One region of the Bacillus smithii genome, then DNA from elsewhere that is predicted to be linked to it. Evidence: riboswitches for the same ligand, from Rfam matches in the RefSeq annotation. Region 1 holds a riboswitch; each other region holds the start of a gene.
The links. Region 1 has a riboswitch for thiamine pyrophosphate ahead of BSM4216_RS02840 (DUF561 domain-containing protein). Riboswitches for the same ligand answer to the same signal wherever they lie in the genome.
Positions count from the first base shown of each region.

Region 2: linked by a shared signal. The riboswitch ahead of BSM4216_RS05085 (acetylornithine deacetylase) and the one ahead of BSM4216_RS02840 (DUF561 domain-containing protein) in region 1 are both predicted to bind thiamine pyrophosphate.
Region 3: linked by a shared signal. The riboswitch ahead of BSM4216_RS14530 (ABC transporter substrate-binding protein) and the one ahead of BSM4216_RS02840 (DUF561 domain-containing protein) in region 1 are both predicted to bind thiamine pyrophosphate.

Region 1 is NZ_CP012024.1:604,448-607,723, reverse strand. It holds gene BSM4216_RS02855 (transposase) at 1-53, shown strand, start outside; gene BSM4216_RS02850 (hypothetical protein) at 151-633, shown strand; gene BSM4216_RS02845 (accessory gene regulator ArgB-like protein) at 867-1,457, shown strand; gene BSM4216_RS16085 (AgrD family cyclic lactone autoinducer peptide) at 1,441-1,563, shown strand; TPP riboswitch at 1,819-1,928, shown strand; gene BSM4216_RS02840 (DUF561 domain-containing protein) at 2,040-2,654, shown strand; gene thiO (glycine oxidase ThiO) at 2,641-3,276, shown strand, end outside.
Region 2 is NZ_CP012024.1:1,061,975-1,065,250, forward strand. It holds gene BSM4216_RS05075 (YezD family protein) at 1-114, shown strand, start outside; gene BSM4216_RS05080 (nitroreductase family protein) at 250-864, shown strand; TPP riboswitch at 1,072-1,177, shown strand; gene BSM4216_RS05085 (acetylornithine deacetylase) at 1,279-2,574, shown strand; gene tenA (thiaminase II) at 2,574-3,251, shown strand.
Region 3 is NZ_CP012024.1:3,094,528-3,097,803, reverse strand. It holds gene BSM4216_RS14540 (ABC transporter permease) at 1-13, opposite strand, end outside; gene BSM4216_RS14535 (MTH1187 family thiamine-binding protein) at 10-300, opposite strand; gene BSM4216_RS14530 (ABC transporter substrate-binding protein) at 297-1,307, opposite strand; TPP riboswitch at 1,447-1,556, opposite strand; gene BSM4216_RS14525 (DUF1659 domain-containing protein) at 1,781-1,996, shown strand; gene BSM4216_RS14520 (DUF2922 domain-containing protein) at 2,018-2,236, shown strand; gene BSM4216_RS14515 (YvrJ family protein) at 2,327-2,470, shown strand; gene BSM4216_RS14510 (ArsB/NhaD family transporter) at 2,618-3,276, opposite strand, start outside.

The sequences.
Region 1 (3,276 bases):
TTAAAGATTCGATTGAAAAATGCCTGGATAAAAAAGGGGACTCCTCTACTTGAAAATTTGTTCAGAATAGTCAGAAATGTGGATAACTATAAGGAAGATTATCAACTCGTAAAACGTTGGGATACACGATTTAAAAGGATTGCCACCATTATGGAACCTTCTGAGAATAAAACAAGTTTTTGGGTCGAAAACAGATTGAAGCAATATTTAAACCAAATGGAAAAAGAGCTTAATCGGAAAGAAGATCAACCGTTTGTAGAGAACCTATTAAAGTATAGTAAAGGATTTTGGAAAGGACTTTTCACCTTTTATGATTATCCACTTATACCGAGAACGAATAATGATTTAGAACTCTTTTTTAGAAGAATAAAGCAAAAACACCGAAGAATCACAGGTAGTCGGACTTGGAATCGATATATTATCCGACACGGTGAAAACATTGTATTTGTAGAAAATGTCTCTAATGAACAGGAAGGGCTACAAATGATAAAAAATGTTAATTATTCAGCATATAAAACTGAAGCGAATAAATGGGAACAACGTATTGGCGAGCATATAAAACAAAGAAGATTCAAAAAAGAACCAAATGAATATTTAAACACTATTGAAGAGAAATGGAAAAGGCACAACTAATTTATTGTGTTGGTTGTGCCGTCTAAGAAAAAAAATCTATTTTCATGTTCATATAGGAACTCAAGATATTACCTATTTGATATCCAGCCAACTTGTACTGGATCGCCTTCAGACAAACTTGAAATTATTTGATGCTCTTCAACACTTTAAGCAAGATCAAGCAGTGGTTGAAACCGAGCTAAAACCAGTCCGGCTATCCATCCGCTGCCCGTCATTATAAAGGAGGAAGTTGTATGTTTGAAAAATGGGCAGTTGCATTGGCAGACCAAATCAAAAAAATAAATCCTGAAGAAACAGAACCTCATGACGTACTCGTATTCGGGTTTACGATTCTATTCAATCTTCTTTTTACGTTTCTTCTTTTGCTGATTGTTGGCTGGATCATCGGAGTGCCGCTGTTGACTGTTGAAGTGACGTTGTCTTTTATGATTCTTCGGATATTGACGGGCGGCGCCCATTTAGATCGCTCTATCGCCTGTTCGATTACAAGCTCGCTTCTTGTTCTGACGTTCGTTTGGCTCCCTGTATCGCCTATTTTACTTTTTTGCTACTTTGTTGTCAGTCTCATGTTGATCGCAAGATTTGCTCCTTACTATGAACCGCATCAAATCAAACATTCAAAGCAGTGGGAACAAAAAAAGAAACTTGCTGCTATATTGTGGGTTATCTTTACCTTTGTCATCTACTATATTTTTTCCGCGCCCGGTTTCGTGTTCGGCGCATTGCTGCAAGCCCTTTTGCTGACACCGGCAGGCATCAAGTTTATCCATAAATTAAACAATTTCACCATGAAAGGAGGTGAATATTATGAAAAAAGCAGCTAAAATTTTATCTAACACTACCCGTGTAATGGCAAATGTATTTGTTCAAGCTTCCAGCCCGCTCGCACATGCACCTAAGATCCCCGAAAGCCTGAAGAAAGCAAAATAATTGCTTATTCTAAAAGATGGACATCATCTCTTTAGAAGGCCTCCCGCTACACTTCCGGGGCGCCTTCTTTATTTTTTCCCCATTCCCTTTTTCAACGACACAACATTTCGCCACCTTCTTTCACCTATCGTCCAGAAACTTTGAAACGACTATTGACAACCTTTCAATATGGATTTAAGATTTTGATAAAGAAAAATATTCCTTATTATTTTAAATTTTTTCATTGGGATCGTAAAACAATGATCATAAACAAATAAGAGCCACTAGGGGTGCCGATAGTGATCGGCTGAGATTAAAGTGATACTTTAAAACCCTTCGAACCTGATCTGGTTGATACCAGCGTAGGAAAGTGGAGTATAATTTCATTATACTTGAGAGCATTTAGCCCACTTTCCAACATAGGAAAGTGGGTTTTTTACTGCACAGAATTGGTTAAAAAGTTTTCCCATTCAACTTTCATCAAGGAGAAAATGGCGATGAAAAAAGCGCTGCACGTCATTTCCACAGGAAAACAGAGTTTTGAAGATTGGCTTTCGATCACCGTGCGAATTCAACCATGGGTGGATTTTATTCATATTCGAGAGCGTAGTTGGAGTACAGAGATGATCAAAAAAGGAGTTGCAGATTTAGAAAAACATGGAGTTCCGTTAACGAAAATCATTCTGAACAGTCAACCGGATTTAGCTTTACAGCTTGGTGTTCCTGGTGTGCACTTTCCGGAAAAGTCTCACGAGGAAAGAGATCATGGTCGTTTCTTAACAAAGGGGTATTCCGTACATAGCGTCGAATCAGCCATGGATAAACAAAAGCGAGGCGCTCAATACCTCATTTTTGGACATATTTATCCCACTAAAAGCAAACCAGGTCTCCCTCCGAGAGGATTGGCTGCTTTGAAAGCCGTTTCTTCAGCAGTCCAAATCCCCGTTATCGCCATTGGCGGCATTACTCCTCAACGCGTTCCCGAGTGTCTGGCAGCCGGAGCGTCGGGAGTGGCGGTTCTATCCGGAGTGTATGAAGCCGAGTTTCCTGAACAAGCGGCTAAAGCTTACAAACAATCATTATGGGAGGGGCGTCACCATGCAGAAATATGATGTCATTATTATAGGCGGCGGCATCAATGGCGGCTCGATCGCCTATCAGTTGTCAAAACGCAACTATCGCGTTGCTGTACTGGAAAAAGAACGAATTGCTTCTGAAGCATCAAGCGCGGCAGCCGGAATGCTGGGAGCACAAGTAGAACCGAGAATAGACGGAGCCTTTTTTGATTTCGCCCGCAAAAGCCGCGATTATTTTGATCAATTGGTTCCTGAGATCGAACAAGTTTCCGACCAGCCTGTTGAGTTTCTTAAAAATGGTATGTTGCGGATCGCGTTCAGCGAAGAAGAAGCAAACATGCTGAAAGAAAGAATCGCCTGGCAGCAGGAACAAGGAGAGCCGGCAGAATGGCTTTCAGCCGATCAAGTATATCAAATGGAACCAGAATTGAAAGCCGAAATAGTCGGTGCCGCTTCTTTTCCAAAGGATGGACAAGTCATGCCAGCTCAGCTCACAAAAGCTTTTTTCAAAGGAGCTTCCAATTTAGGAGCAGATATTTATGAATTTACATGGGTCAAAGAATTATTGGAACAAAACGGAAAAATAACAGGAGTAGAAACAACTTCCGGCCGTTTTTATGCCGAACATATCGTGATCGCAGCGGGCGCCTTTACTCCC
Region 2 (3,276 bases), 460 kb from region 1:
ATACATGAAGGAGAGATTACCCAATTGGATATTACGGAGAAAAAGAGATTTCCTCTTACAAAAAATCGAGTCACTGATATTCAAAAATCAGCCTCTAAAAGATCATTCCGGTAAAAATTTTTTATCGAACCTTAAGCCTTTTAAGCACGGATAGGCCGACTGAAAGAATAGACAGTTTATAACGGCTTTAGAACGAAACAGAAACGAAGATTCGTAATCATCATTTAAATTTGAAAAGGGGTATATTAAATGAGTTTAACTGTAAATCCTGTCGAACAGCTATACAATGAAGTGAAAGAATTTCGAAAAGCTGCGCATTCCGTTAATCCTTTATTTTTAAATCGCTGGTCTCCTCGCGCATTTTCCGATCGAAAAGTTTCTGATGAAGATTTGTATAGTGTACTTGAAGCAGCTCATTGGGCCCCTTCTTCCTATAATGACCAGCCTTGGCGTTTTATTGTGGCGAAAACATCTGAGCAATTAACAACTTTCCACCAATTTCTTCATCCTTTTAATCGAACTTGGGCAGAAAAAGCTCCCGTTCTTGTTCTAGTTGCTTCAAACAAACAAAGAGAGAATGGTGATCCTAATGGTGCACATGCGTTCGACACTGGCGCTGCTTGGGGATATTTAGCAATTCAGGCCACTTTGCTCGGTCTTGTAACACATGCCATTGGAGGATTTGATCGAGAGGAGGCTCGCAGATTGTTAAATATTCCGCAAAATTTTGATCTACATGCCGTGATTGCTATTGGTTATCAAGGCGAAAAAGAAATACTTGATGAAAACTTGCAGAAGCGTGAAAATCCAAATACGAGAAAACCTTTAAAAGAATTGGTTTTTGAAGGGAAAGTGAGCTCGTAAAATTCTTAAGATGAAGGGTTTCTATAATCCATTTCAGTGTGGATTTCATTCTAAATCAGAGTAGAGTTTGCTTATTGGAAAAATATTGGGGCTGCTAGGTCATACGAATCCTCCTGTGCAATTGAACAAGTAGTCTTGATATGTTAAAATGAACAAAAATAGTCATTATTACGATTTTCGGGAAAATTTTTATAAAATCGAATCGTTATACACCACTAGGGGTGCTTTTGAAAAGCTGAGAGAGGCATAATGGCCTTAACCCTTATCACCTGAACTAGGTAATACTAGCGTAGGGAAGCGGTGTTGTCGTCATCTTTTTCGAAAGACATGCTTTGTTTTTCGATTGGATGATGCCGTCGCCACTTCTTTGAACAAGAAGTGGTTTTTTTATGCATATAAGGGGGAGAGTATTCGGTGAGCCAAAATTTACATCGGATTGTTGAACAAGTCGATCAACGAAAACAAGAATTGATTGATCTATTGAAAAAGCTTATTTCTTTTAGAACTCCTGCCCCGCCGGCCAGAAATACAAAAGAAGCGCAATCATTTGTGGCAGAATTCTTGAAGAACCTAGGTTTTAAGATTGATATGTGGGATGTTTATCCCGGTGATCCTAATGTGGTGGGAGTTTTAAAAGGAAAGAACTCCCAAAATTATAAGAGTCTGATTGTAAATGGTCATATTGACGTCGCAGAAGTGGATGAAAATGAGGACTGGGAAGTGAATCCTTTTAAACCAGTAGTGAAAGACGGAGTAGTAGTGGGGCGTGGTGCTGCAGATATGAAGGGCGGGCTAGCCGGAGCACTGTTTGCTATTCAATTGCTTCGTGAAGCAGAGATTGAATTGCCAGGGGATCTCATCTTTCAATCGGTTATTGGGGAGGAAGTAGGCGAAGCAGGAACGCTGCAATGCTGTAAACGCGGGTACAAGGCTGATTTTGCAGTTGTTGTAGATACAAGCGACTTACATATTCAAGGACAAGGCGGTGTTATTACCGGCTGGATCACTGTTAAAAGTAAAGAAACGTTTCACGATGCAATGAGAAGAAACATGATCCATGCCGGTGGGAGATTGTTTGGCGCAAACGCGATTGAAAAAATGATGAAAGTAATAGAGGGGTTACAGGAGCTGGAACGTCATTGGGCTGTAACGAAAAGTTATCCGGGATTCCCTCCGGGATCCAATACCATTAACCCGGCAGTGATTGAGGGCGGAAGACATGCCGCTTTTATTGCGGATGAATGCCGATTATGGATCACGGTCCATTATTATCCGAATGAATCTTATGAAGAGGTTGCAAAAGAAATCGAGGAGCATCTAAAAATGGTAGCTCAAGGAGATGTGTGGTTAAGAGAAAATCCCCCCACTTTTAAATGGGGGGGCACTTCCATGATTGAAGATCGCGGTGAAATTTTTCCATCGCTGGAAGTGGATCCTACGCATCCCGGAGTACAATTGTTAGCCCGTTCGCACCGAGACGTTTGTAAAACCGATCCTATCATAGATGTGTCCCAAACAGTCACTGACGGTGGATGGCTAGGTGAAGCCGGTATTTCTACAGCGATTTATGGACCGGGTGATTTGCACAACGCTCATGCTGTGAATGAACATATATCGATTGATCAATTGGTCGATTATACGAAAGTCATGTTGACCTTTATTTATCAATGGTGTCATACGAAATCCGATGGAAAAAAGGAGTGGCTATGATGAAATTTAGTAAAAGATTATACGAAAAAATACAACCTATTTGGAGAAAGAATCATTCTCATCCCTTTGTACAGGAAATGGGAGATGGCTCTCTTGATCCAAGAAAATTTCGATTTTATATGATTCAAGACTACCTATACTTGATTCAATATTCCAAATTATTTGCATTGGGTGCCGTTAAGGCTGATGATGTAGAAACAATGGGGAAATTTTCAGCGCTTTTGCATTCCACCATCAATGAGGAGATGTCTCTTCACCGCCAATATGCGAAACGATTTGACATTTGCGAAGAGGAGCTTGAAAAAGCCAAACCTTCTTCCACTACACTGGCTTATACGCATTATATGCTGCATGTCGGCCAAAATGGTACGCTTGCGGAACTTGTATCCGCTATACTTCCTTGTATGTGGAGCTATTGGGAGATTGGTAAAGAATTAAGCCGTTTGCCGGGGGCTAGTGATCATGAACTTTATGGAGAATGGATTCAAATGTACAGCTCGGAGGAATTTGGAGAACTCGCTCAATGGTGTATCCATCTTCTCGATGATCTTGCAGCAGGAAAACAAGAATCAGAACTTGCGAGACTGGAAGAAATTTTCTTGAACACGACTCGATTTGAATACATGTTTTGGGAGATGGCTTACAACGAGGAAATGTGGCCAACTGAACGGGAATGATAAAGTACTGACGACTTGCCGGAAT
Region 3 (3,276 bases), 880 kb from region 1:
AAATGCGTTTCATCGATATTTCTCCGTCAATTCATCCATGGTAATCCCATCTGGCCGAAATAAAATCTTCACCTGTGAAATGACGCTTGGACATCCTGCTTCCACCATTTTTTCATTCATTTTTTGAATAATGGGAAGTAAATCTTCCAAGTTTCCTTCCATTGTCGTTTCCAGCGGATGGACTTCATATTTCACTCCTGAGTTGGCTATCACTTCTATCGCTTCATCCACATAGGGGATCACGTCTTCTCCATTTTTGGTATGGGGAATGATTTGAATACTGACTAATGAATTGCTCATTTTTCTCCTCCTTTTGCATTCGGCAAGAATTGATTCGTGAAGGCTTTTTGGACGTCAATTCGCTTGTCTAATACGTGATGGTCGTACATCCAATCAGCGTAGTTTTCCCAAACTTCTTTCTTTTGCTCTCCCCAGCGTGGAGCATCATCTTGATATCTTGGGGAAAGCCATTCTTGGCTTTTCATGACGAGCTTTTTATCCAAATCGGGAGCTCCTTTTAACAACAAATTGGCCGCTTCTTTTGGATGGTCGATGGCATACGTATAGCCTTCAGAAACAGCAGCCATAAATTTTTTGGCGATATCGGGCTGGGTTTGAATCAGTTTTTCGTTCGTGATGATGACAGGGGTGTAGTAATCTAGTTTTTTGGAAAAATCCTTCAAATACAACATGTTGAGTTTTTCCCCTTTTAATTCGGCGTCGATTCCTTCCCATCCGTAAAAAATCCAGGCAAAGTCAACATCCCGTTTTACAGCGGTTAAAAAGTCGGTATTACCGATATTGAGAAATTTCACTTTGTTAACATCAGCTTTTTGCAGCTGCATGATCGATTGTATAACCGCTTTTTCAACAGGAGATCCCCAGCTGCCGTATGTTTTTCCTTCAAAGTCTTTCGGTGATTGGATATGCTTTGCTACAGGAGAAGCAAATCCGGATGTATTATGCTGGATCACAGCTGCGATGGATACGAGCGGAATCCCTTGTGCACGCGCTTGTGTTACCTCTTCTTGCGAGCTGATCCCAAATTGAGCTTTTCCGGAAGCTACCAGTTGATTCGGTCCGCTTTCTCCCGGCTGCAAAATCGTGACATCAAGACCGTGCTTTTGGAAAAATCCTTTTTCTTTCGCCACGTAAAGACCGGTGTGGTTGGTGTTGGGCGTCCAGTCAAGTACAACAGACACTTTTTTTACATCTTTCGTGTCTTTGGCTGTTTGATCTTTTCCCCCTTGTTGGCCACAGCCGGCAAGAAGAAAAACAGCCGACAGAGCAAGAAGCCATTTTTTCATTTTTGTTCCTCCTAATCTATTTTTTAAGATGTTGAACCGCAATCAGGCAAAAGTCAATCTTTTCATGGAGGCAAATGGGAACAAAAGAAAAGCGTCCGGGTTGATCCCGAACGCCATATTTTCAAACAAGAAAAAACCGCCTGTTTGAGAATATGTTCCCTACGCTGGCATCAACCAGATCAGGTTCGAAGGGTCAGCATCTAGCGGATGCTTTCTCAGCCGGCACTACCGGCTCCCCTACAAATTCTCATCTTGGACCTATCAGCGCAAGATTCAACTTTCCGCTGATTGTGGTTACGTTATTCCATTTTCTATTTTTTAGTATGACTGAAAAATCTTTTCTTGACAAGGGGTTTAAACAGAAGAGTGCATATGCCGGGTTTTGAGTTTTCTAAGTTTTTGAGATATAGAGCTGCTTATGGTGTCTTGTCCGGACATTTTTTTCTATATAAGGAGTGAAAGGAGGGGAGAACATGGCAGAAGCTAATTTGAAAGCATCGAGTTTGCGGTTGGTGTTCGATTATGGTTTGGATGAAAAAGGAAAGCCGGTTTATAAAGCGAAGACTTTTTCCAACATCCGGTTGGAAGCGACACCGGATCAGTTGAGCCAAGCTGCCAATGCTTTAGGTTCGTTGTCGGATAAGCCGCTTGTGAGAGTCGAACGCAGTGATCAGTCGGACATTTTGTAATGAATGAAGGAGGGGAGAAATATGGCTAAAACGCTTGAACTGCAGTTTAAAACGGAACTTGGGAAAACAGCGTCCATTACGGTGGACAGTCCGAAAGAAACGCTCAGTCCTGCAGAGATGAAAATGGCCATGACCAGCATCATCGCGGCTAACATTTTCCAAACGCCAAACGGTTCATTGGTTGGAATCCAAGGTGCGCGGTTGGTAGAACGTAATACTACTGACTATTCACTTGAGTAATTTCCGGTCCATCCATGATGAATGATCCCGTATGATAGGTTCATGCGGGATCATTCTTTCCGAACATTGACGAAGAATAGGAGGGGGAAAATGGAACAATTACTTTCATTCATCCAAGATGTAGGGTTTCCGATCGTGGTGACATTTTATCTGTTGTATCGTGTGGAGACGAAGCTGGATGACGTTATCCATTCGATTCAAACCCTCCCCGAACGGATGCGGATGAAAGCTTAGCCTTAAACCGATTCCATTCCAATGGCAGAGCCCTGCGCCTTTGAATCTATTGGTAGAGGCCGGGGCTCTTGTCTTTCAACGACATCAAAAGGGACAACAGAACCCTCCTGTTTTGATAGGAAAAGATGTGCCGGCTTCTCTTTCGGTCTACCATAAATAACGAAGATAAATATAGACGCTTGAGATAAGAATCGAAATAAGCATAAGCGGAAATCCGATTTTTAAAAACGAAGTGAAGGTGATTTTGACGCCTAGTTGGGCGGCAAGACCGGCTACGATTAAGTTGGCGCTGGCGCCGATCAACGTACCATTTCCGCCAAGACAGGCACCAAGAGATAAACTCCACCACAGCGGTTCGAGATTCTTAATTCCCAAATCGCCCATCGTTTGGACAAGCGGGATCATGGTGGAAACGAAAGGAATATTATCGACAAACGCCGAAACAATCGCGCTTAGCCATAAAATCAAAAACGATGCGATCGTCACATTCCCGCCGGTTATTTCTATCGCCTTTTTGCCGAGTGCGGAAATAAGTCCTGTTTCGACCAGCCCGCCCACAATGACAAACAGTCCTATAAAGAAGAAAAGGGTTGTCCACTCCACCTTTTTCAAAGCTGATTCCAAATATTCTCCTCCCGTCCATAACAACAGTATGAAAGCTCCTAACAGAGCGATCACGGCTGTTTCAACATGCAGAAGCGGATGGAAAAAAAAGCCGACAATCGTGATAAGCAGGACGGACAAACATTTTTTCAAAAGTACTGCATTGGTTATTTCTTTTTTTTCATCCAAAGCGAGCAGCTTTT